Regions from separate parts of the Rhizobium anhuiense bv. trifolii genome, predicted to be linked through region 3. Evidence: predicted binding sites of a transcription regulator. Region 3 holds the regulator's gene; each other region holds the start of a gene.
What was found. Region 3 encodes PhoB, which activates phosphate uptake and scavenging genes when phosphate is short. Its sites were predicted from a motif close to TGTCATNNANCTGTCAT; they were not measured.
Positions count from the first base shown of each region.

Region 1: a site for PhoB is predicted at 3,149-3,165, ahead of phnF (phosphonate metabolism transcriptional regulator PhnF). Genes of this name have one in related genera too.
Region 2: a site for PhoB is predicted at 2,969-2,985, ahead of NE851_RS10835 (DUF1045 domain-containing protein). Genes of this name have one in related genera too.
Region 4: a site for PhoB is predicted at 2,677-2,693, ahead of NE851_RS29420 (YdcH family protein). Genes of this name have one in related genera too.

Region 1 covers NZ_CP098803.1:480,436-486,042, reverse strand. The annotation lists gene NE851_RS10910 (ABC transporter ATP-binding protein) at 1-832, shown strand, start outside; gene dapB (4-hydroxy-tetrahydrodipicolinate reductase) at 848-1,672, shown strand; gene NE851_RS10900 (2,3-bisphosphoglycerate-dependent phosphoglycerate mutase) at 1,694-2,329, shown strand; gene phnF (phosphonate metabolism transcriptional regulator PhnF) at 2,386-3,123, opposite strand; gene phnG (phosphonate C-P lyase system protein PhnG) at 3,236-3,712, shown strand; gene phnH (phosphonate C-P lyase system protein PhnH) at 3,712-4,320, shown strand; gene NE851_RS10880 (carbon-phosphorus lyase complex subunit) at 4,325-5,431, shown strand; gene NE851_RS10875 (alpha-D-ribose 1-methylphosphonate 5-phosphate C-P-lyase PhnJ) at 5,428-5,607, shown strand, end outside.
Region 2 covers NZ_CP098803.1:470,275-475,881, forward strand. The annotation lists gene NE851_RS10820 (GrpB family protein) at 1-420, opposite strand, end outside; gene phnN (phosphonate metabolism protein/1,5-bisphosphokinase (PRPP-forming) PhnN) at 436-1,029, opposite strand; gene NE851_RS10830 (alpha-D-ribose 1-methylphosphonate 5-triphosphate diphosphatase) at 1,029-2,168, opposite strand; gene NE851_RS10835 (DUF1045 domain-containing protein) at 2,182-2,877, opposite strand; gene phnE (phosphonate ABC transporter, permease protein PhnE) at 3,019-4,362, opposite strand; gene phnE (phosphonate ABC transporter, permease protein PhnE) at 4,370-5,329, opposite strand; gene phnD (phosphonate ABC transporter substrate-binding protein) at 5,389-5,607, opposite strand, start outside.
Region 3 covers NZ_CP098803.1:831,251-836,857, forward strand. The annotation lists gene pstA (phosphate ABC transporter permease PstA) at 1-365, shown strand, start outside; gene pstB (phosphate ABC transporter ATP-binding protein PstB) at 381-1,196, shown strand; gene phoU (phosphate signaling complex protein PhoU) at 1,241-1,954, shown strand; gene phoB (phosphate regulon transcriptional regulator PhoB) at 2,102-2,785, shown strand; gene NE851_RS12695 (GcrA family cell cycle regulator) at 3,046-3,579, opposite strand; gene NE851_RS12700 (aspartate aminotransferase family protein) at 4,003-5,202, shown strand; gene argF (ornithine carbamoyltransferase) at 5,243-5,607, shown strand, end outside.
Region 4 covers NZ_CP098803.1:4,216,139-4,221,745, reverse strand. The annotation lists gene NE851_RS29445 (tetratricopeptide repeat protein) at 1-378, opposite strand, end outside; gene ykgO (type B 50S ribosomal protein L36) at 491-616, opposite strand; gene NE851_RS29435 (5-(carboxyamino)imidazole ribonucleotide synthase) at 781-1,857, opposite strand; gene purE (5-(carboxyamino)imidazole ribonucleotide mutase) at 1,854-2,348, opposite strand; gene NE851_RS29425 (YdcH family protein) at 2,367-2,570, opposite strand; gene NE851_RS29420 (YdcH family protein) at 2,799-2,972, shown strand; gene NE851_RS29415 (ArsR/SmtB family transcription factor) at 3,247-3,507, opposite strand; gene NE851_RS29410 (sulfite exporter TauE/SafE family protein) at 3,629-4,393, opposite strand; gene NE851_RS29405 (thiamine phosphate synthase) at 4,501-5,154, shown strand; gene NE851_RS29400 (tetratricopeptide repeat protein) at 5,165-5,607, shown strand, end outside.

The DNA of each region.
Region 1 (5,607 bases), 350 kb from region 3:
CGTCGTCAATGCGCGGATGATCTACGAATTGCTCGACATGGAACCGCGCCAGCGCGACCTGCCGGATGCCCAGCCGCTGACGGTGACGCAGGCGAGGATCGAATTCCGCAATGTGTCCTTCGCCTACGGCAATGAGAGCGTGCTCAGCGGGGTGAGCTTCATTGCCGAGGGTGGCGCGACCACAGCACTGGTCGGCCCATCGGGCGCCGGCAAATCCACCGTCATCAGCCTCATTCCGCGCTTCTACGATCCGCGCGAGGGAGAAATCCTGATCGACGGCCAGGACATCGCCCACATCACCAAGAAGTCGCTGCGCCAGCAGCTCGCCTATGTCTCGCAGCAGCCCTACCTGTTTGAAGGCACGATCCGCGACAATATCCGCTACGGTCGGCCGGAAGCGACCGATGCCGAGGTGGAAGAGGCGGCGCGGCTTGCCTATGCGCATGATTTCATTTCGGCGCAACCGCAGGGTTACGAGACGCCGGTCGGCGAAAACGGCGTGACGCTATCGGGCGGCCAGCGCCAGCGGCTGTCGATTGCGCGCGCCCTGGTGCGCAATGCGCCGATCCTGCTTCTCGACGAGGCGACCTCCGCCCTCGACACCGAATCCGAGGCGGCCGTGCAGAAGGCGCTCGACGAAGCGATGACCGGACGCACCGTCGTCGTCATCGCCCATCGGCTTTCGACCGTGGTGCGCGCCAACAAGATCGTCGTCATGCAGCAGGGCCGCGTCGTCGAGGAAGGCAATCACGAGACGCTTGCGAAGGTCAGCGACGGTCTTTACGCTCGCCTCAACAATCTGCAGAGGCCTTCGGCCTCCGATTCAAACTGACCTGGTGAGACTGAGATGAACGATGCTGCGATGAAACTGGTGGTGGTTGGCGCAGCAGGGCGCATGGGCCAGACGCTGATCCGGCTCATCCATTCGATCGAGGGCGTGAGGCTGCACGCCGCAGTCGAGCGCGTCGGCTCGCCCTTCGTCGGCAAGGATGCCGGCGAGATCGCCGGTCTCGGCCCGACAGGCGTCATCATCGGCGACGATCCGCTCAATGCCTTTCTCGATGCCGAAGGCGTGCTCGACTTCACCTCGCCTGCCGCAACAGTGGAATTCTCGGGCCTCGCCGCACAGGCGCGCATCGTTCATGTCATCGGCACGACGGGCTGTTCAGCCGACGACAATACCAGGATCGCCGCAGCCGCTCGCCATGCCCGCATCGTCAAATCGGGCAATATGAGCCTCGGGGTCAATCTGCTCAGCGTGCTCGCAGAGCAGGCAGCGCGGGCGCTCGACCCGGCCGACTGGGATATTGAGATCCTGGAAATGCACCACAAGCACAAGGTGGATGCGCCCTCAGGCACCGCCCTTCTCTTCGGTGAGGCGGCGGCCAAGGGGCGCGGCATCGATCTCGCCTCGAAATCGGTCCGGGTGCGCGACGGCCATACCGGTGCCCGCGAGGTAGGCACGATCGGCTTTGCGACGCTGCGCGGCGGCTCCGTCATCGGCGAGCATTCCGTGCTTTTTGCCGGCGAAGGCGAAATCGTCACCTTGTCGCACAGTGCGGCCGACCGGTCGATTTTCGCGCGCGGCGCCATCAAGGCAGCGCTTTGGGCGCGCGACAAGAAGCCGGGTCTCTATTCCATGCTCGACGTGCTCGGGCTTTCTTCCTCATAACGATACTACGGAGGCATATTCATGAGCGGTACCCTCGTCCTCGTTCGCCATGGCCAGAGTGACTGGAACCTGAAGAATCTCTTCACCGGCTGGAAGGATCCCGATCTGACCGAGCTCGGCATCCAGGAAGCCAAAACAGGCGGTGAAGCGCTCGCCGAATACGGGATCAAATTCGACATCGCCTACACCTCGGCGCTGGTGCGCGCGCAGCACACGCTGAAGCTCATCCTCGACAAGGTCGGCCAGCCCGATCTCCAGACGATCCGCGACCAGGCGCTGAACGAGCGCGACTATGGCGATCTCTCCGGCCTCAACAAGGACGATGCCCGCGCCAAATGGGGCGAGGAACAGGTGCATATCTGGCGCCGTTCCTATGACGTGCCGCCGCCCGGCGGCGAAAGCCTGCGCGACACCGGCGCCCGCGTCTGGCCCTATTACCTCACAGAAATCCTGCCGCGCGTGCTCAGGGGCGAAAAGGTGCTGGTCGCCGCACACGGCAATTCGCTGCGTTCGCTTGTCATGGTGCTCGATAAGCTGAGCAAAGAAGGCGTGCTCGCGCTCAACCTCGCGACCGGCGTTCCGATAGTCTACACGCTGAAGGCGGATTCCACCGTCGCCTCCAAGGAAGTGCTCGGCGACATGTCCGGCGCACACTGAATTCGGTACGGCGTGCCGCCGAAACAGGTCGGCACGCCTTTCCTCAATTTCCGGCCTCAGTTCTCGATCGTGAACTGCACCCGGTCGGCCGCAAAGCGGCTGATCGAATATTGCACCGGGACACCCTCAAGATCGGTATTCATCGCCTTGGTGATCAGCAGGATCGCGCCGGGGGTGAGTTCGAGGTCGGCCATGTCGGCGGCACCTGCATGCGCGGCCGTCACTTCGGTGGTCGCGCGGACATAATCCGACAGGCCGAGTTCGGCGAAAGCCTTGGTGATCGATTCCCCCCTCCGATAGGCCGCACCGATACCGGCGAAGCGCTCGGCGGGAAACCAGCTCGTTGCCCTTGAAACCGGCCGCTTGTCCGCCTGACGCAAGGTTTCCAGGCGGATCACCTGGTCTCCCGGTTTCAGGTGCAGCCAACGGGCGATCTCGGCACTCGCTTCTTCCCTCGCCTCATCAAGCAGAAGGCCGCGCATCTCACGCGCCTGGTCGCCGATACCGGCGCTGAAGCGCGTGCGCTTGGTGATCGGGAAATTCAGACGCTCCTTGCGCTCGATCAGCGTGCCGCGGCCTTGTACCGCACGCACGATTCCTTCCTGCGCCAGTGCGGCAAGCGCGCTGCGCACCGTATGCCGGTTGACGCCGAATTGCAGCGCCAGGACAGTTTCCGGCGGCACCATACCCGTTTCATCATAGGCTCCGCTGCTGATCGCCTCGCGAATCCGATCGGCGATCTGACGCCAGAGCGCCACGCCGGTCTGTCTTTGCACCTGCTTCAATCCCGCCATTCCGCCCCGCCATTTACACTCACGATGTCACACGCTTGTCACGACATCGATTTAAGCGTAATTGTATCTTGTATGGTTGTCTATATCAATAGACATTTGAAGGGAAGCGGCGATGATCTCAGCGGACAGAAACGACGCTGCGTCACAGACGGCATCCGGGCGCAAACGCGCCGCCGATCTGCTGGCGCGGGCGGAACGCAGCGAACTTCAGGCGGTCTGGGACGCATTGCCGGAAAAGCCCGTAGCACATCAGGTGCGCGGACCTGAGACCGGGCTGGTGATGGTGCGCGGACGCATCGGCGGCGGCGGCGCTCCCTTCAATCTTGGCGAGGTGACGGTGACGCGGGCCACGGTCCGGCTCGATTCCGGCGCGGTCGGCCATGCCCAGGCGCTCGGCACCGACCGTAAAAAGGCCCGGTTGGCGGCGATCTTCGACGCGCTCTGGCAGGAAGACGCGACCAAGGATTTCGTCGAACAGGCGCTGCTTTTGCCGATCACTGAGCGGATCGCCGATGCCGAACGCCGCAAGGCGGACGAGACGGCGGCCACCCGCGTCGATTTCTTCACCATGGTGCGGGGAGACAACTGATGGGTTTGAAGACAGAAGCTCTCACCGGCGGCTTTGCCGAGCCGGTCTTCCACGCCCAGAGCGTCTTCAAGATGCTGATGGACGGCATGGCCCGCCCCGGCGCGATCCAGACCGTTCAGCCCGATGCCGCGCCGCCGACGCCACTCGGCATCGCCGCCGGCGCGATCGCGCTGACGCTTTGCGACCACGACACGCCGGTCTGGCTTTCGCAGGGACTGGCGAAATCCGCCGTGCCGGAATGGCTTGGCTTCCACGCCGGCGCGCCGTTGACCACCGAAAAGGCCGAGGCGCGCTTTGCCTTCACCGAGGCCGGCATCGCCCTATCCTCCTTCGGCCTGTTTGCCTCCGGCACGCAGGAATATCCCGACCGCTCGACGACCGTCGTCATCGAGCTCGCCGAACTCGAAGGCGGCCGCAGGCTGGCGCTGATGGGTCCGGGCATTCAGAGCATGACGGAGATCGCCCCCGTTGGTCTGCCGGAGACCTTCCTGCGGCTCTGGACCGAGAACCGCGCGCTCTTTCCGCGCGGCATCGACATCGTGCTGACGGCGGGCAAACGTTTCCTCTGCCTGCCGCGCACCACCAAGATCACAGCAACGGAGATCTGAGCTCATGTATGTTGCCGTCAAGGGTGGTGAGGCCGCCATCGCCAATGCCCACCGGCTGCTCGCCGACCGCCGCCGCGGCGACCGTTCGCTGCCGGCGATCGGCATCGACCAGATCGTGGCGCAACTGGCGCTCGCCGTCGACCGCGTCATGGCCGAGGCCTCGCTTTTCGACCGCACGCTCGCAGCGCTCGCCGTGCGCCAATCGCGCGGCGATATGATCGAAGCGATCTTCCTGCTGCGCGCCTACCGTACGACGCTGCCGCGTTTTGGCTATTCCGAGCCGCTCGACACGGCTGATATGACGATCGAGCGCCGCATATCGGCGACCTACAAGGATCTGCCGGGCGGCCAGCTTCTAGGACCTACCTTCGACTATACCCACCGCCTGCTCGATCCCTCGCTGCTTTCGGACGAGGCGATCGAAGAGCCCGCGCTGCGCCCAGCCGAGACCGGCCGCGTCATGCGCGTCTCCGAAATCCTCGGCGAGGAGGGCCTGATCGAGGCCGACGGCGACATGCCTGAAGATCACGAGATCGGCGACCTGACTCGCGAGCCGATGGAATTCCCGATGACCCGCGATCTGCGCCTGCAGGCGCTTGCCCGCGGCGACGAGGGCTTCCTGCTGGCGCTCGGTTATTCCACCCAGCGCGGCTATGGCCGCAACCACCCCTTCACCGGCGAAATCCGCATCGGCGATGTCGAGGTGGAATTCGACGTGCCGGAACTCGGTTTCGCCGTCTCGCTTGGCGTAATCCAGGTCACCGAATGCCAGATGGTCAACCAGTTCAAGGGTTCGGCTAAGGCGCCGCCGCAATTCACCCGCGGCTACGGCCTGGTCTTCGGCCAGAGCGAACGCAAGGCGATGGCGATGTCGCTGGTCGACCGGGCGCTGCGCGCCGAAGAGCTCGGCGAGGATATCACCGCGCCGGCCCAAGACGAGGAATTCGTCATTTCGCATTCCGACAACGTCCAGGCGACGGGCTTCGTCGAGCATCTGAAGCTTCCGCATTATGTGGACTTCCAGGCTGAACTCGATCTCGTCCGCCGCATGCGCCGCGAATTCGAAGCCGCCCGCAACGGCGGCGAAGACATGAAGGAAGCCGCCGAATGAGCGATCTGGCTAGCTACAACTTCGCCTATCTCGACGAACAGACCAAGCGGATGATCCGCCGCGCCATCCTGAAGGCGATCGCCATTCCCGGCTATCAGGTGCCCTTCGCCTCGCGCGAAATGCCGATGCCCTATGGCTGGGGCACCGGCGGCGTGCAGGTGACGGCCTCGATCATC
Region 2 (5,607 bases), 360 kb from region 3:
CTCCGCGGCCAGCCTACGTTTCAGATCGGCATAGGCTTTGGCTCGCTCCGGGTGATCCCTGAGATAATCGCGATACAGAACGCGCTCGCGATGCGCGCGATTATCGGGCCCGCAAAGATAGAGCTTGAAGCCATAACCTTCACAATCGCGCGTGAAGGCCCATCGTTGTTCACCGGTATCGCCGTGGAAGACGAAATCCGCAGCGCGCACGGCCTCGATCGCCACCGGCAGGACGTCGTCGGATATGGCGACGGCATCGAGGTCGATCTTCGGCTTGGCCGCCAGGCCGGGCACGGACGTACTGCCGATATGATCGGTGGAAAGCACGAGGTCGCCGAGCAGGATGGACACCTCGGCGCTGATTTCGGCAAAGAGCCGCGGCCAGGAAGGATCGTAGTCGACCACTCTGATGGCGCGCATGCCCTGCCTCTCCCGTCAGTGCGTCTCCGCCAGCAATCCCTCGAGGATCGCGATCATCTTCTGCTTGGCCTCTTCGAGCGAGCCGCTATTGTCGAGTTCCGTCACGTCATATTCGCCGCGCACCGTCAGCGGTCCGCGGGCGAGCCGGGCCATGATATCCTCATGCGTCTCGCGTCCGCGCGCCTCCAGCCGGCCGACGAGCACTTCGGGGCGGGCGGTGACGTTGATGACCTTCAGCCGCGGGAAGGCGGCCTGGAAACGGTGAAGCGCCGAGCGCGAGCCGTTGGCGACGACGACATGGCCTCTGGACAGCGCCACCGAAACCTCGGCGGGAATTCCATATTTCAGGCCGTGCGCCTCCCACCAGACGGCAAAGGAGCCTGATTGCTCCATGGCGGCGAAGCCTTCGAGGGAGATGGACAGATGATCCTCGCCGCCGGCGTCACGGTGACGGGTGATGACGCGGCGGGTGAAATGAACGTCGGTGCGGCCGGTGAAATGCCGGGCGGCAAGGTTCATCAGGGTATCCTTGCCGGCGCCGCTCGGCCCGACGACGACGACCATGATGCCGCGCTCGGCTCCGGCTCCGGGATGGGGTTCGTGCGGCATCATGCGACACGGCGTCCTTGGCGCCAGACGGAGCGTGTCACCGGCACGCCATGCGCGCGGTGGACGCGGACGAGATCGGCGCGCAGTCCCGTCGCGATCCGGCCGCGATCGTCAAGGCTGACGGTGCGGGCAGGCGTCGACGTCACCATGGCGATCGCCTTCGGGAGCGTGATGCTCTCCACCTCGTCGGCGAGAATGAAGGGTGCATGCAGCAGGCTGAGCGGCACGTAATCGGAGGAAAGCACGTCGAGTACGCCCATTTCGGCAAGGTCGCGGGCAGCGATGTTGCCGGAGTGGGATTTGCCGCGCACGATGTTCGGCGCCCCCATCAGCACGCTCATGCCATGTCCGTGCGATGCCCGGGCGGCATCGAAGCTGGTCGGGAATTCGGCCAGGCGCACGCCGTTGTCGATCGCCTCGTCGACATGGGAGAGTGTGGCGTCGTCATGGCTTGCCACGGTGATGCCGCGCTCGGCGCAGACCTTGGCGATGGCGTTGCGGTGCGGCGTCGAATTGCGGGCCGATTCCGCCTGGCGCTTGGCGACGAAACGGGCGAAGGCCTCGTCGCTCAGGCCGCGCTTCTTCTGGTAGTAGAAGATATATTGGTCCATCGTCTGGAACTGACGCTGGCCGGGCGCATGATCCATCAGCGAAACGAGCCGCACATGCCGGTCGTTTTCGAAATCGGCGAAATGTTCGAGCACATTGTCGGCCGAGACCTCGCAGCGCAGGTGGAGCAGGTGCTCGGCGCGCAGCCTGCCCTCCTTCTCCGCCGACTGGATGGCATCGGCCATCTCACGCATCTCGCCATGTTCGAAGCCGCCGTCCTCATCCGCACCCATGCGCAGGCAGTCGAACACCGTGGTGATGCCCGAGGTGACGATCTGGGCGTCGTGCGCCTGGACTGCGGCGGTCTTGTTCCAGCGTATGCCGGGACGCGGCTGATAATGGCCTTCGAGATGATCGGTGTGCAGCTCGACGAGGCCGGGAATGACGTAGTCGCCTTCGAAATCTTCGCCGGCTACCGAGCTGCCCTCGGAGATATCGGCGATCTTGCCGTCGCGAATGAGGATCGATCCTGAGAGGATGTCATCCTCGAGAACGATGCGGGCATTGGAAAACACGGTCTCTTTGCTCATCTCGTCAGGTCTTTCAGCGTTTGGCGCCGGCAAGCGGCAGCCAGGAATGAACTTTGAACGGGGCACCGCGCGTCTCCTCGGTGAAGACGGCAAGGCCGGAAATTGGAAGCGGACGGCCGGTGAAATCGGCAAAACGCTCGGTCAGAATCGCTTTCATCACCGCGGCGCGCGCTTCGGGCACCTGGCCGGTCAGCGTCATGTGAAAGCCGAAATCCTCCATGACGTAGGGATAACCCCAGCGCTGCAGATGGGCGCGCTGGCTGTCGCTGAGCTTATCCGGGTTGCGCCGCGCCATATCGGCCTCGGAAAGCGCGGCACGGAACGGTTCGAACGACCTTACCACCTTCGCGGCGAAATCCTGAAGAGGTTGATGAAGAGAACCGGGAACGAGGGCAAAAAAACGGCCGAGCTGGCCGAGCACGAGTTCCGGAATCTCGAAGGCTGGCGTGCGCTGGGCAAAATCCTCGGCAACCCCCAGGAGATCCTTCTCGGTGACGGAGGCAGCGAGCGAAAACGGCGCCTTGATCGTGGCGTGAAAGCCGTAGCGGCGCGGGTCGGCGGTCAGCTCGAACTGATCTGCCGCACCCAGTTGCTCATAGGCCGGTGCCGGATAGGTCTCGCCGGTGAAAGCGTCGCGGCCGAGCCAGAGCGAGGCCGCGCCGGTCAGGGGATGATCCTTCGGCGGCGAGAAATAGAGAGCGTAGCGCAAGGCTTTTATCCTGGGGATCGTCGAAACGAGGGAGCGCAATGTGCAGTGATTTGGCGGCGAACCGCAAGCAGGCTCCGGCTAAAAGATTTCCGTGACAGAATGATGATGGCGGCAGCGCCGCCGCCGCCTTTGATGGGTGGATCAGTGGGTTTTTGTGCCCATCAGCCGGTGGCGCAGCGCGTTCGAGGCCGTGTCGAAAAGGAAGACGACGATCAGGATCAGGATGACCATATAGGCGACATTTTCCCAGTTGGCGTTGGTGCGCATGGCCTCCCAGAGTTTGAGGCCGATGCCGCCGGCGCCGACAGCGCCGATGATGGTCGCGCCGCGCACGTTTGATTCCCACTGGTAGAGCGTCTGGCTGACGATGACCGGAACGATCTGCGGCATAATGCCGTAACGATGAACGAGCACCGTCTGAGCGCCGGTCGATTTGATGCCCTCCCGCGGCTTGTTGTCGATATTCTCCAATCCTTCGGAATAGAGCTTGCCGAGCGTGCCGGTCTCGGTGAGGAAGATCGCGCCGCTGCCGGCAAGCGGGCCGGGGCCGAAGGCGCGCGTCAGGAACAGCGCCCAGATCAGCATGTCGACCGAGCGCAGGAAATCGAAGAAGCGCTTCAGGATCTGGTTCAGCAGCCGGTTCGGCGTGATGTTGCGCGCTGCCAGGAAGGCGAGCGGAAAGGCGGTAAGCGAGCCGAGCAGCGTTCCGAGGAACGCCATGACGATTGTCTGGAAAAGCTTGGTCCAGACGTCGCCGTGCTGCCATTCGCTGTTGTTCCAGATATCGTCGAAGGCGAGCGACAGGTTGGACTGGTCGAGCTTGATGCGCGGACCGGAGACGATGAGGCTGACGACTTCGCTGACCGGCTTGTCGAAGAAGGAGGATTGCGTGTCGAAGATGAAATTCGCCCAGCCGATGAAACGCTTGCGGATCTTCACCCGGTCGACGGATATGCTGACATTGCCGGCAAAGCCGAGATCGGCCAGCACGTTGTCGTCATAGACCGTCATCCAGCCGGGCACCGGTCCGACGACTTTCGGCGCACCGCTGGAAAGCTCAATCGGGACGCTGACGCCATGCGCGGTGACGATCGTCTCGCTCTTCGAGACAGTGACGCTGCGGCTGGTGCCGCTGATCGAAACGCTGATGCTGCCGTCGGGATTGTTGACCAGCCAATCCGGATGCGGATTGTCGCCGAGCGGCGAGAAACGCGGATAACGCACCTCGATCGAGCCGTCGTCCTGAATGCGGAGTTCCGGCTGGACGTCGTAGCTCACCCATTGGCTGAGATAGATGCCGACGCGCTCCCAATGCGCTTCGGCAAAGAGCTTGGACAGGTCGAAGAACCAGGCGGCGTAGAGGCCGTAGAGCAGCGTCGCCATAAGGATCATCAGCCCACCGAAACGCTGGCGGAACGAGCGATGGAAATATTCCGGATAGCGCGTCTCTATCTCGTGCATGCGGTTTGCGTCGATCACCGTCATGGCGGCCTCAATGTTGCAGGAGGAAGGCGTGCTCGCCGACAAGGCGGCGGCGCAGCCAGGCGGAGAACTGGTCGACGGCGACGATCGTCACGAACAGCAGGAGGACGAGCGCCATCGTCTTGGCGCCGAATCCCCGCGAGATCGAAAGCTTCAGCTCCTCGCCGATGCCGCCGCCGCCGACGGCGCCGATGATGGTCGAGGCGCGCACGTTGATCTCGAGGCGTAAGAGCGCGTAGGAGGTGAAATTCGGCAGCACCTGCGGCAGGGCGGCGAAGCGTACGCGCTCCCACCAGTTGGCGCCGACGGCTTTCATGCCCTCATCGGGCTTCATGTCGATATTCTCGGCCACTTCGTAGAAAAGTTTGCCGAGTGCGCCGACCGTGTGCAGGCTGATGGCAATGATGGCGGCGACCGGTCCGATCGACAGGATCGCCGAAAACAGCCCGGCAATGACGATCTCGGGGAAGGCGCGCAGGAACTCCATCAGCCGCTTGGAGAAGATGCGCAGCGGCCATGAATTCGTCAGGTTGCGGGCAGCAAAGAAGCTCAAGGGAACGGCGAAGACGAAACCGATGATCGTCGACATCAGCGCCACGTTGATGGTGACGATCATCAGTTCGAAATATTCGGGAATGTAGAAGGCGCCCCAGACGTAGACGCGGCCCTTGTCGAAATTGAATTCCTCGCCGCCCTTGTCGTTGACGCTCGCAATGTCGAACAATGCCCGCCAGACATCATGCCAATCCTTGGGGATGAGCCAGCTCAGGAAGTCGAAGAGATGCGGCAGGCGGTCGAAGAAATGGCCGGCGTTGCTCTCGTCAGCGAAACGGACGGAGCTGACGAAAGCCGCAATCAGAATGACCAGGCCGAGGATGGTGTAGAAGCGCCGTTTGGCGACCATGCGGTCCCAGGCGGTGCCGATGTCCTTGGTGCTCTGCATCTGCGGCTGTGTGTCGGCAATGGTCATCAAGGCCTCGTCCGGTTACAAGGGCGGCCGTTCCCGGCCGCCCGCATTCAAGGATCCGATCAGCCGCCGATGGCAGCTTTGCGGACTTCAACGACAGCGTTGTAGAAGTCGTGCTTGACGGGCGAGTAGCCCTGGTAGTCGCCGCCTTCGACGGCGGTAAAGCACTTGTGATCCTTGGCCGGCAGAGCCGTGAAGAAGGCTGCAAGCTTCGTCTGCCACTCCTGACCGAGAGCGTTGCGAACGACGAGCGGGCCGTTCGGGATCAGCGGCGAACGCCA
Region 3 (5,607 bases):
TGCCGCCGTCGATCCGCGCCGCAGCCCTCGGCCTCGGGGCTTCCAAGATGCAGATGGTGTTCCACCACGTTCTGCCGCTCGCCATGCCCGGCATCCTCACCGGCACGATCATCGGCCTGGCGCATGCGCTCGGCGAAACCGCGCCGCTGCTCCTGATCGGCATGGTCGCCTTCGTCGCCAACGCGCCGACGACGCCGCTCGATCCCTCGACGGCTCTGCCCGTACAGGTCTATATGTGGGCCAACGAGGCCGAACGTGCCTTCGTCGAGCGTACTTCGGGTGCCATCATCGTTCTGCTCCTGTTCCTGATCGTCATGAACATGGGCGCCATCCTCTTGCGTCGTCGCTTCGAGCGCCGCTGGTAAACGGAGTTAAACATCATGAACATGTTGACGGAAGCTGCAGTTGAAAAGGCGCTGGATCACAAGATGAGCAACGTCCCGTATAAGATGATCGGAAAGGATGTCTCGGTTTACTACGGCGAAAAGCGCGCGCTTTTCGATGTGAACCTGAACATCCGCGAAAACACCGTAACCGCCCTGATCGGCCCGTCCGGCTGCGGCAAGTCGACCTTCCTGCGGAGCCTCAACCGCATGAACGACACGATCGACGGATGCCGCGTCACCGGCAAGATCACGCTCGATACCGACGATATCTATGATCCGGATATCGACGTCGTCGAACTTCGCGCCCGCGTCGGCATGGTCTTCCAGAAGCCGAACCCGTTTCCGAAGACGATCTACGAAAACGTCTCCTACGGCCCGCGCATCCATGGCCTGGCCAAGTCGAAGGCCGATCTCGACCAGATCGTCGAGACCAGCCTGCAGCGCGCCGGCCTCTGGAACGAGGTCAAGGACCGCGTGCATGAATCCGGCACCGGCCTGTCCGGCGGTCAGCAGCAGCGCCTCTGCATTGCCCGTGCCGTCGCCGTCAGCCCTGAGGTCATCCTGATGGACGAGCCCTGCTCGGCGCTCGACCCGATCGCCACCGCCAAGGTCGAGGAACTGATCCACGAGCTGCGCGAGAACTACACGATCGTCATCGTTACCCACTCCATGCAGCAGGCCGCGCGCGTCTCGCAGCGCACCGCCATGTTCCACCTCGGCAATCTCGTCGAGGAGAACGACACCGACAAGATGTTCACCAATCCGGACGATCCGCGCACCCAGGATTACATCATGGGTCGCTTCGGCTGATCCTGGCGTCACCAAGCCTTTCCGTTATTCGAGGATAAAGCCCCATGGCATCGACACATATTTATTCTGCCTATGATGATGATCTGAAGTTCCTGTCCAGGCGGATTTCCGAAATGGGCGGCCTGGCCGAGCAGATGGTCGCCGAAGCCGTGCGGGCGCTGGTCAACGGCGATACCGCGCTGGCGCAGAAGGTCATCTCCGACGATGTGATCCTCGATCACGCCGAACGCGAAATCGGCGACAAGGCGATCGTCACCATCGCCCGCCGTCAGCCGATGGCCGCGGACCTGCGCGAAATCATGGGCTCGATCCGCATCGCCGCCGATCTCGAACGCGTCGGCGACCTCGGCAAGAACACCGCCAAACGCGTCATCGCCGTCCAAAGCACCGGCGTTCCCCGCAAGCTCGCCCGCGGCCTCGAGCATCTCTCCGAACTGGCGCTCGTCCAGCTCAAGGAAGTGCTCGATGTCTACACCAATCGCTCCGCCGACAAGGCGAACGCGATCCGCGAACGCGACAACGAGATCGACGCGATGTACACCTCGCTGTTTCGCGAGCTCCTGACCTACATGATGGAAGATCCGCGCAACATCACCAGCTGCACGCATCTTCTCTTCTGCGCCAAGAACATCGAGCGCATCGGCGACCACGCCACCAACATCGCCGAGACGATCTTTTACATGGCGACAGGTGCGCAGCCGGAAGGCGATCGTCCGAAAGACGACAGCGCCAACACCGTCGGCGCGGTAACCGAATAACCGCCCGGGCCGGACGGCCGGGCTAGAAGCTTGCGTGCGCGCCCATCCGGGGCGCGCAAAGAGGTCGCAGCCAATTCTGAATTTGCGCAGGGTGCATTGCTTGAACCATCCCCGGTTCAAGGATCATGCGCGAGGAGACCGACACGCATGATCCCGAGAGTTGCAGTTGTTGAAGACGAGGAAGCCCTGAGCGTGCTTCTTCGCTACAATCTCGAAGCGGAAGGCTTCGAGGTCGATACCATCCTTCGTGGCGACGAAGCCGAAATGCGGCTTCAGGAGCGCACGCCCGATCTGCTCATCCTCGATTGGATGCTGCCTGGCGTCTCCGGCATCGAACTCTGCCGGCGCCTGCGCATGCGGCCGGAAACCGAGCGCCTGCCGATCATCATGCTGACGGCGCGCGGCGAAGAGAGCGAGCGCGTCCGCGGGCTTTCGACGGGGGCCGACGATTATGTCGTCAAGCCCTTCTCGACCCCCGAGCTCGTTGCCCGCGTCAAGGCGATGCTGCGCCGCGCCCGTCCCGAGGTGCTGTCGACGGTGCTGAAATGCGGCGATATCGAACTCGACCGCGAAACCCACCGGGTCCATCGCAAGACCCGCGAAGTCCGCCTCGGCCCCACCGAATTCCGCCTGCTGGAATTCCTGATGTCGTCGCCGGGCCGGGTCTTCTCCCGCTCGCAGCTTCTCGACGGTGTCTGGGGCCACGATATCTATGTCGACGAACGCACCGTCGACGTCCATGTCGGCCGCCTGCGCAAGGCGCTGAATTTCTCCAACATGCAGGACGTCATCCGCACCGTCCGCGGCGCCGGTTATTCGATGGAAGCCTGAGGGCCTCCATTCTGATTGCTGACAACGTCGCTCGAGCTAGCGTCTGCCCCTCACCCTAACCCTCTCCCCGTAAAACGGGGCGAGGGGACGTGCCCTGCGACAGGTTAGCGGGGAACGGAGAGGTCGCGGCATATCCCCTTCGCCCCGCAAGCGGGGAGAAGGTGCCGGCAGGCGGATGAGGGGCAGCCATCCGCGCGAACCAATAACCACAAAAAAACGGGCCAGTCGGCCCGTTTCTCATGTGCGGCGATGTTACCCGCTCAGCTGGCCCGCGCTGCTGCCCGGCGGCGTTCGTTGACCGGCTGGTAGGCAAGCTTCTGGTGATAGCTGCAATAGGGCGAATTGTCGGGGGATTCGCAGCCGCAGAAGTGGAAGTCGTCCTTCAGCGGATCGCCGACCGGCCACTTGCAGGTGCGTTCGGTCAGTTCCGTCAGGCCGAGGCGTCGGGAAATCGGAACGACCACGTTGCCTCTCGGCACGTATTCCATTTCCTCGATCGTTTCGATCTCGATCTCTTCCTTCAGCATCGTCGCGCCCTGCTGGCGGGTAACGGTGCGAGTGGCGACCCGTGAGGCGTAGTTCGGCGCGCGCGGCGCAGAAGTATTGCGTTTCGGCGTTCGGGCGGCATTGGCGGTACCGCCGGCCTTGGCACGGCCGGGGAGGCTCAGCCGATGCACCTTGCCGATGACCGCGTTTCTGCTGACGCCACCAAGTTGTGCCGCGATCTGGCTGGCGCTCAGTCCTTCGGCCCAGAGCTTCTTGAGTTTCTCGACCCGCTCGTCTGTCCAGTTCATGCCCTGTCTCCACCTTTTGCGTTGGTGATGGCAGAATCCCTCACCGTTGTCCCGGAAGGCTCCGAAACAAGAAACGCTTGATCAATTTTGGTGACTAGTTCCGCCGCATGCAGTCTAGTAATTGAACTTTAACCTAGTGTGAGGCTGACTCCGTGACAAGAGTCGCATGAATCCGGATGAATCGAATTTCAAGTTTTCCCCAACTTGCTGCCCCGGCGTGGCATTTCTGCAATAATGCCTGTTGAGGACGGATAATGCTGCTGTACAAGCTTGCTGCATGCGCTAAGGGCGCAGTTTTGTTGACATTGCAGCGCGAAAAGGAAATAGTGCCAGTCGCCGCCGCAAGGCGGCATTTTTGATTTTTCGGGCCTGGTTTTCTTAGCCGGAGTCCGGAGCTTGATAACATCGATGGGAGATCGCGCTATGGCTGAAGCCGCGCCGCTTTATGACACCTATTCTCGTGCCCCGTTGCGGTTCGAGCGAGGCGAGGGCGTGTGGCTGATCACCGAAAGCGGCGAGCGATATCTCGATTTCGGCGCCGGCGTCGCCGTCACTTCGGTCGGCCACAGCAATCCGCATGTGGTCGGCGCGCTGAAGGAGCAGGCCGACAAGGTCTGGCATCTCTCCAACATCTATGAGATCCCCGGCCAGGAGCGTCTGGCCAAACGGCTGACCGACGCCACCTTCGCCGACAAGGTGTTCTTCACCAATTCGGGCGCCGAGGCGCTCGAATGCGCGATCAAGACGGCGCGCCGTTATCAGTATTCCAAGGGTCATCCCGAGCGCTTCCATATCATCACCTTCGAGGGCGCCTTTCACGGCCGGACGCTGGCGACGATCGCCGCCGGCGGCCAGGAGAAATATCTTGAGGGCTTCGGCCCCAAGGCGCCGGGTTTCGATCAGGTGGCTTTCGGCGACATCGAAGCGGTGCGCGCCGCGATCACCGATGCCACCGCCGGAATTCTCATCGAGCCGGTGCAGGGCGAGGGCGGCGTGCGTCCGGCCACCCCCGAATTCATGAAGGCGCTTCGCCAGATCTGCGACGAAAATGGCCTGCTGCTGATCCTCGACGAGGTCCAGACCGGGGTCGGGCGCACCGGCAGGCTCTTCGCCCATGAATGGTCGGGCGTCACCCCCGACATCATGGCGGTCGCCAAGGGAATCGGCGGCGGTTTCCCGCTCGGCGCCTGCCTTGCCACAGCAGAGGCTGCCTCCGGCATGAAGGCCGGCACGCACGGCTCGACCTATGGCGGCAATCCGCTCGCCATGGCCGTCGGCAGCGCCGTGCTCGACATCATTCTCGCCGATGGCTTCCTCCAGCAGGTGCGCGACGTCGCGCTTGTCTTCCGCCAGGGCCTCGCCTCGCTGAAGGACCGTTATCCCGATGTGATCGAGGATATCAGAGGTGAGGGGCTGTTGCTCGGCGTCAAGGCCGCCATTCCCTCAGCCGAACTGCTGCAGGCGATCCGCGCCGCCCATCTGCTCGGCGTGCCCGCCGGCGACAATGTCATCCGTCTTCTTCCGCCCCTCGTGGTCACCGCCGAGGAAGCCCGCGAGGGCCTTGCCCGCATCGAGCGCGCTGCCGAGAGCATTCGCGCCTCCAAGGTCAAGAAGACGGCTTGAAGGGATTGCCGCCTGCGGGCGCAGCACAGGTAAGAAGACTATGGCTCCTAAACATTTCCTCGATCTTTCGGCGGTCACGTCAGCCGATCTCAGAACCATCATGAACGATGCGCTCGCCCGCAAGCAGGCCTTCAAGGCCGGCACGGGCGACAAGCCGCTCGCCGGCAAGATGCTGGCGATGATCTTCGAGAAGCCGTCGACGCGCACCCGCGTCTCCTTCGATGTCGGCATGCGCCAGCTCGGCGGCGAAACGCTGTTCCTGTCCGGCACCGAGATGCAGCTCGGCCGCGCCGAGACGATCGGCGACACGGCCAAGGTGCTATCGCGTTATGTCGATGCGATCATGATCCGCACCACCGAGCATTCCAGGCTGCTGGAGCTTGCCGAGCACGCGACCGTGCCCGT
Region 4 (5,607 bases), 1.4 Mb from region 3:
CGTGGCGCGGCGGTTCCAGCTTTCGGCATAATCGGGCTTCAGCGCGATCGCCTCGTCGAGGAAGTCGAGGGCAGCCGGATTGCGCTTTTCCTCGATCGCCTTGTCGGCCCACTGCATCAGCAGATTGATGGTGGCGCTGCCGGAATCGTTCCATTCCATGCGGATTTCATTGGCGATGCTGCTGGCCTTGTCGGGGTCGCGCTCACGCTTCAACTGGCTGAAGAGCTGGTCGAGGTGCTGCTTCGGCGAACTGCTGACATCCGTCTGTTCGACGATGACGTCCTTTTCCGCGGCGGTGGCCGGAAAAGTGGCGGAGAGGAGAATGAGGGCGAGCGGCAGCGCCGCTGATGTCAAAGCAAAAAAGCGCATGGCGGACATATTAGCCCGCCAACGCCGAAGATCAAACAAATTTGACGTGATCACTATAGTGACCCACCGGATATATCCGCCGGCGCAAGCTCACGCGGCGCGGCGATCCGGATGCGCGAAATCAGCCCTGACGAGCCTTGTAGCGCGGGTTCAGCTTGTTGATGATGTAGATGCGGCCCTTGCGGCGAACCAGACGGTTGTCACGGTGACGAGCCTTGAGCGACTTGAGCGAATTCTTGATCTTCATTTTTCTGATCCGCGATCTCTATGGGGGAATTCACATTCGCCCGTATCTTTAACAATCAAAAGCGCGCCATCGGGCGCGCTCTTTAGGTGGGGGAGCAGATACCTCTTCACCTTTTCCATGTCAACCGCATGAAGGTGTTTTTCCCAAGGCGTCGCGGTGTTTTCTCAAGCCGAAACCGGTGATTTCGGCGTCAAGGTGGTGACGTGGCCCATCTTGCGGCCGGAGCGCCACTCGGTCTTGCCATAGAGATGAACCAGCGTATCGGGACGCTGCAACCAGTCGGGAACGGCAAGGATATCGTCGCCGATCAGGTTCTGCATGACGCAGTCGGAATGGCGCTCGCCATTGCCGAGCGGCAGGCCGGCGACGGCGCGGATATGCTGCTCGAACTGGCTGACGACGCAGGCGGCTTCCGTCCAGTGACCGGAGTTGTGGACACGCGGCGCCATCTCGTTGGCGATCAGACCACCGTCGCGCAGCACGAAGAATTCGATGCCGATGACGCCGACATAGTTCAAGGCGGCGAGGATCTTTTCGGCCGATCGGCGCGCAATATCCGCCGTCGCTGGCGAGATCGTAGCGGGAACCGTCGAGGTGTGAAGGATGCCGCTGCGGTGGACATTCTCGGCGGGATCGAAGCAGACGACCGTGCCGTCGGTGGCCCGCGCGGCGATGATCGAGACCTCGCGCTCGAAGGCGACGAAACTTTCGAGGATGAGTGGCACGCCGCCGAGCGCGGCATAGGCGCCATCTGCGCTGTCGGCGACGGAGCGGAAAACCATCTGGCCCTTGCCGTCATAACCGAGACGGCGCGTCTTCAGCACGCCCTGACCGCCGAAATCCTTCAGTGCCATCTCGAGATCGGCCTGGCTGTCGACCGCATGGAAGCGGGCGGTCGATATGCCGCAGCCATTGAGAAAGCGCTTTTCGACGAGGCGGTCCTGGGCGGCTTCCAGTGCCTTCGGCGGCGGATAGACGGACACGCTCGCCGAGAGCGTCTCGGCAGCTGCGACGGGCACGTTCTCGAATTCGTAGGTGACGACATCGCAGATATCAGCGAGTTCGGCGAGTGCCGCCGGATCGTCATAGGCGGCGGTAATCTGCCGGTTGGCGAGCTGGGCGGCCGGGCAGTCCGCCTGCGGCTCGAGGATGATCGTGCGAAAATTCAATCTGGCGGCGGCAATGGCCAGCATGCGGCCAAGCTGGCCGCCGCCGATTATGCCGATCGTTCTTGCCGTCATAGGTCGTCCATCGGGTATTCGGCGACGGCGGCACTCTGGCGCTCGCGCCATTCGTCGAGCCGGTCGGCGATTTCTTCGTCGGAAAGGGCAAGGACGGCTGCGGCGAGAAGGGCGGCATTGACCGCGCCGGCCTTGCCGATGGCGAGCGTGCCCACCGGAATGCCGGCCGGCATCTGCACGATGGAAAGAAGGCTGTCCTGGCCGGACATGGTCTTTGACTGGACCGGCACGCCGAAGACCGGCAGCGGCGTCATCGATGCGGCCATACCCGGCAGGTGGGCAGCGCCGCCGGCGCCGGCGATGATGACCTTGAAGCCCTCCGCCCGCGCTCCCTTGGCGAAATTGACCAGCCGGTCGGGTGTGCGGTGCGCCGAAATGATGCGCGCATCGTAAGGGATCTCAAGCGCCTCCAGCGTGTCGGCGGCGTTCTTCATGGTCTCCCAGTCGGACTGGCTGCCCATGATGATGGCGACGGGCGGTCTGTCTGTCATCGTTGCTGCTATTCCCTCTCAGGCGATGATGTCAGGGATGATCTGATCTTCCAGCTTGGAGAGCCTGTCCTTGATGACGAGCTTCTTCTTTTTCATACGCTGGATCCGCAGAGCATCGCATCCGGTCTGGATCATGGCGTTGATCGCGGCGTCGAAATCCTCATGCTCCTGACGCAGACGCGCCACTGTGAGCCTGATTTCCGCCTGTTCCTGATCGGCCATATGCAATCCCCGTTATCGTCCTCGGACCTTGTCCGATCTGCCGATGATTTCCGCAAGCTCCTATCACCAAATACAGGTAACGGCTAGTTAGTCTTGATCATGAAATTGCCATCCAGTCTTCATCTTTTGGCCTTCGACAAGCCTTCAAAAATATGTCACAGTCCCCGCCGTTGACACCTTGATCCCCGACGATGATGGCCGGGGAGGGTAAGAGGAAGGAAGGGTCATATGACTGTTCAAGCTCATCTTGAGTCACTCCAGAAAAAGCATGTTGCTCTCGAGGAGGAGTTGCACACGCTCAGAACATCTCCCTCTATTTCCGATACGGAACTTGCCGAGTGCAAGCGCCGCAAGCTGCGCATCAAGGACGAGATTCAGCGTCTTAAGTCATCCGTCCACTGATCTTCCCAAGGGTCGCCGGACGATCATCTTGCGCAAAGAGGTAAATCCATCCATTCCGCCTAAAATCAGCAAGAACCGGTGATCACACACTCGATTTGCGCCAGTCCGATGCCCGCCGCATCGCGGCTGGCGCTTTTGGTTCGTCAAGCTTCAAAGGGTCTGATGATCCGTGTCGAGTTTCCGGCCGGCATAATTTAACCCTGAAGCGGAACTGCTCGGGATAAAATTATGCAATTCAAAGTGATAAAACGTCCTCAGAGACGCGTGACGTGCATCAGGCCCAGAATTGATCAAGCCATAAATTGAGCGTGTCGAAGCCGCGGTTGTTGACCGCGTAGATGCGCTTCGTGCCTTCGGATGTCACCGAAACAAGATTGCTGTCCAACAGCGCTTTCAGGTGTTGCGAAACGGCGGGGCGGCTGATCGGCAGACCCTCGGCGAGCTCATTGACCGTCCGTGGTGCGCGGCGCAGTTCCTCCAGCAGAAACCGCCGGTTCGGATCGGCAATCGCAGAGAAAGGGTCCGTGTTCGACATGGCGGGAACGCTACGTCAAACCGGGCGCTCCAGCAAGGAAATTGTGCATTGCAGCGTGCGGCAATTCAAAGTGCTGCAGCGTCCCTCGCGCGTCTCAAAAGAAGCGCGGCGCTTCAGGGTTTTACCAACCAAGGCCCTCGCGCACGATCAGGAAGGCAGCGATCAACGCCATCGCATACATGAAGGGATAGAAGATCTGTGGCCTCATGCGGCGCACGCACCATGCGCCGGCAAAGGTGGCGAGCGGGGCGAAGGGCAGGAGCGTCGCGGAGGTCGCAAGGTTCTGGGTGTCGAGTTGGCCGAGCGCGAAATAGGGGATCAGCTTGATGGCGTTGAGGATCGCAAAGAAGCGCACGCTGGTGCCGGTATATTCGCGTGGCTGCAATTTGAGCGGCAGGGCATAGATCTGGAAGGGCGCGCCGCCGGCATGGGCGACGAAGCTGCCGTAGCCGGAAAATGTACCCCAGAGGCTGGCGGCCACCGGCCGCTGGCCGCGCGGCGGGACCACCTTGCCGGCGCCCGGGCCGAAATTATTCCAGAAATAGCGCAGGCAGAAGAGGATGGTCACCGCGCCGATGACAATGCGCAGCATGCTGCCCGGAACGAGTGCCGAGGTCGCCCAGCCGAGCGCGATGCCGAAGACTGCGCCCGGCAGCATGATCTTCAGCGTCGCCCAGTCGCCATGCTTGCGCCAGATGACGAGCGAGATCATGTCCATGAAGACCAGGATCGGCAGCAGGATCGCCGCCGCTTCGACCGGCGAGACGACGAGGGCGAGGAAAGGCAAGCCGATCAGCGACAAAGCGTCGCCCATGCCGCCCTTTGCGAGGCCCACCAGCAGAACCGCGGGCACGGCGGCGTAGTAGAATGACAAATCCTGCGGCATGCTTTCGACGTCCTCCTCTTGCAAGCCTCGTCTAACGGAACTACTCACACAAAACGAGTGCGGATCCCTCATTTCGAAGGGGAATTCGCCGGAAACGGAAAGACCTCATGACCGAACCGGAAAACCGCTGCCGCCTTGTGCTCATCGCACCTGATATTGCCGATGCCGATGAACAGGCAAAGATCGTCGCCGACGCGCTGAAGGGCGGCGACGTCGCTTCGGTGATCGTGCCGCAATACGGGCTCGACGATGGCGCCTTCCAGAAACATGCCGAAAAGCTGGTGCCGCTGATCCAGGATGCCGGAGCGGCTGCGCTGATTTCAGGCGACAGCCGCGTCGCAGGCCGGGCGAAGGCCGATGGCCTGCATCTTTCCGGCAATGCGGAGGCGCTTTCGGAAGCGATCGACAAACACGCGCCGAAGCTGATCATCGGCGGCGGCAACGCGGCTGACCGCCACCACGCGCTGGAGATCGGCGAAGTCAGGCCGGACTATATCTTTTTCGGCAAGCTCGACGGCGACATCAAGCCGGAGGCGCATCCGAAGAATCTTGCGCTCGGCGAATGGTGGGCCTCGATGATCGAGATTCCCTGTATCGTCATGGGCGGCACCGATCCGGCCTCGGCGCTTGCCGTTGCCGAGACCGGCGCGGAGTTCGTGGCGCTGCGGCTGGCGGTCTTCGGCGAGCCCGGCCGGGCGCCGTCGATCGTCGCCGAAATCAACGCGTTGCTTGACGAAAAAGCGCCACGGTTTGAGGATTGAAATCGCCCTCATGCCGATCCCGCCCGTCCCCCTTTTGAAATTTGCCCTTGCCAGCGTGGCGGCCTTGGTTGCTGCCGGGCCGGATGTCGCTTTGGCGCAGGCGCCGGACAGCGTCATCAGCCAGCCGGGCACGGCGCCGGCATCGACCTTCCGCACCGACCGGCCCACTGGCCCGGATGTCAAGCCCTCCGATGGTGTTGGCGTGTTCGACCGTATGGGCGCGAAGCTGCCGGACCTGCCGCCGGAAAAGGATTACAAGGGGCCGATCGACGAGGCTTACGGCGCCTTCCAGCGCGGTTATTACCTGACGGCAATGGACAAGGCGCTGCCGCGCGCCCAGCTCGGCGATCCGGCGGCGCAAACGCTGATCGGCGAAATCCTCTCGCAGGGCCTCGGCGTCAAGAAGGACGTGAAGAATGCCGCCTTCTGGTATGGCAAGGCGGCCGAAGGCGG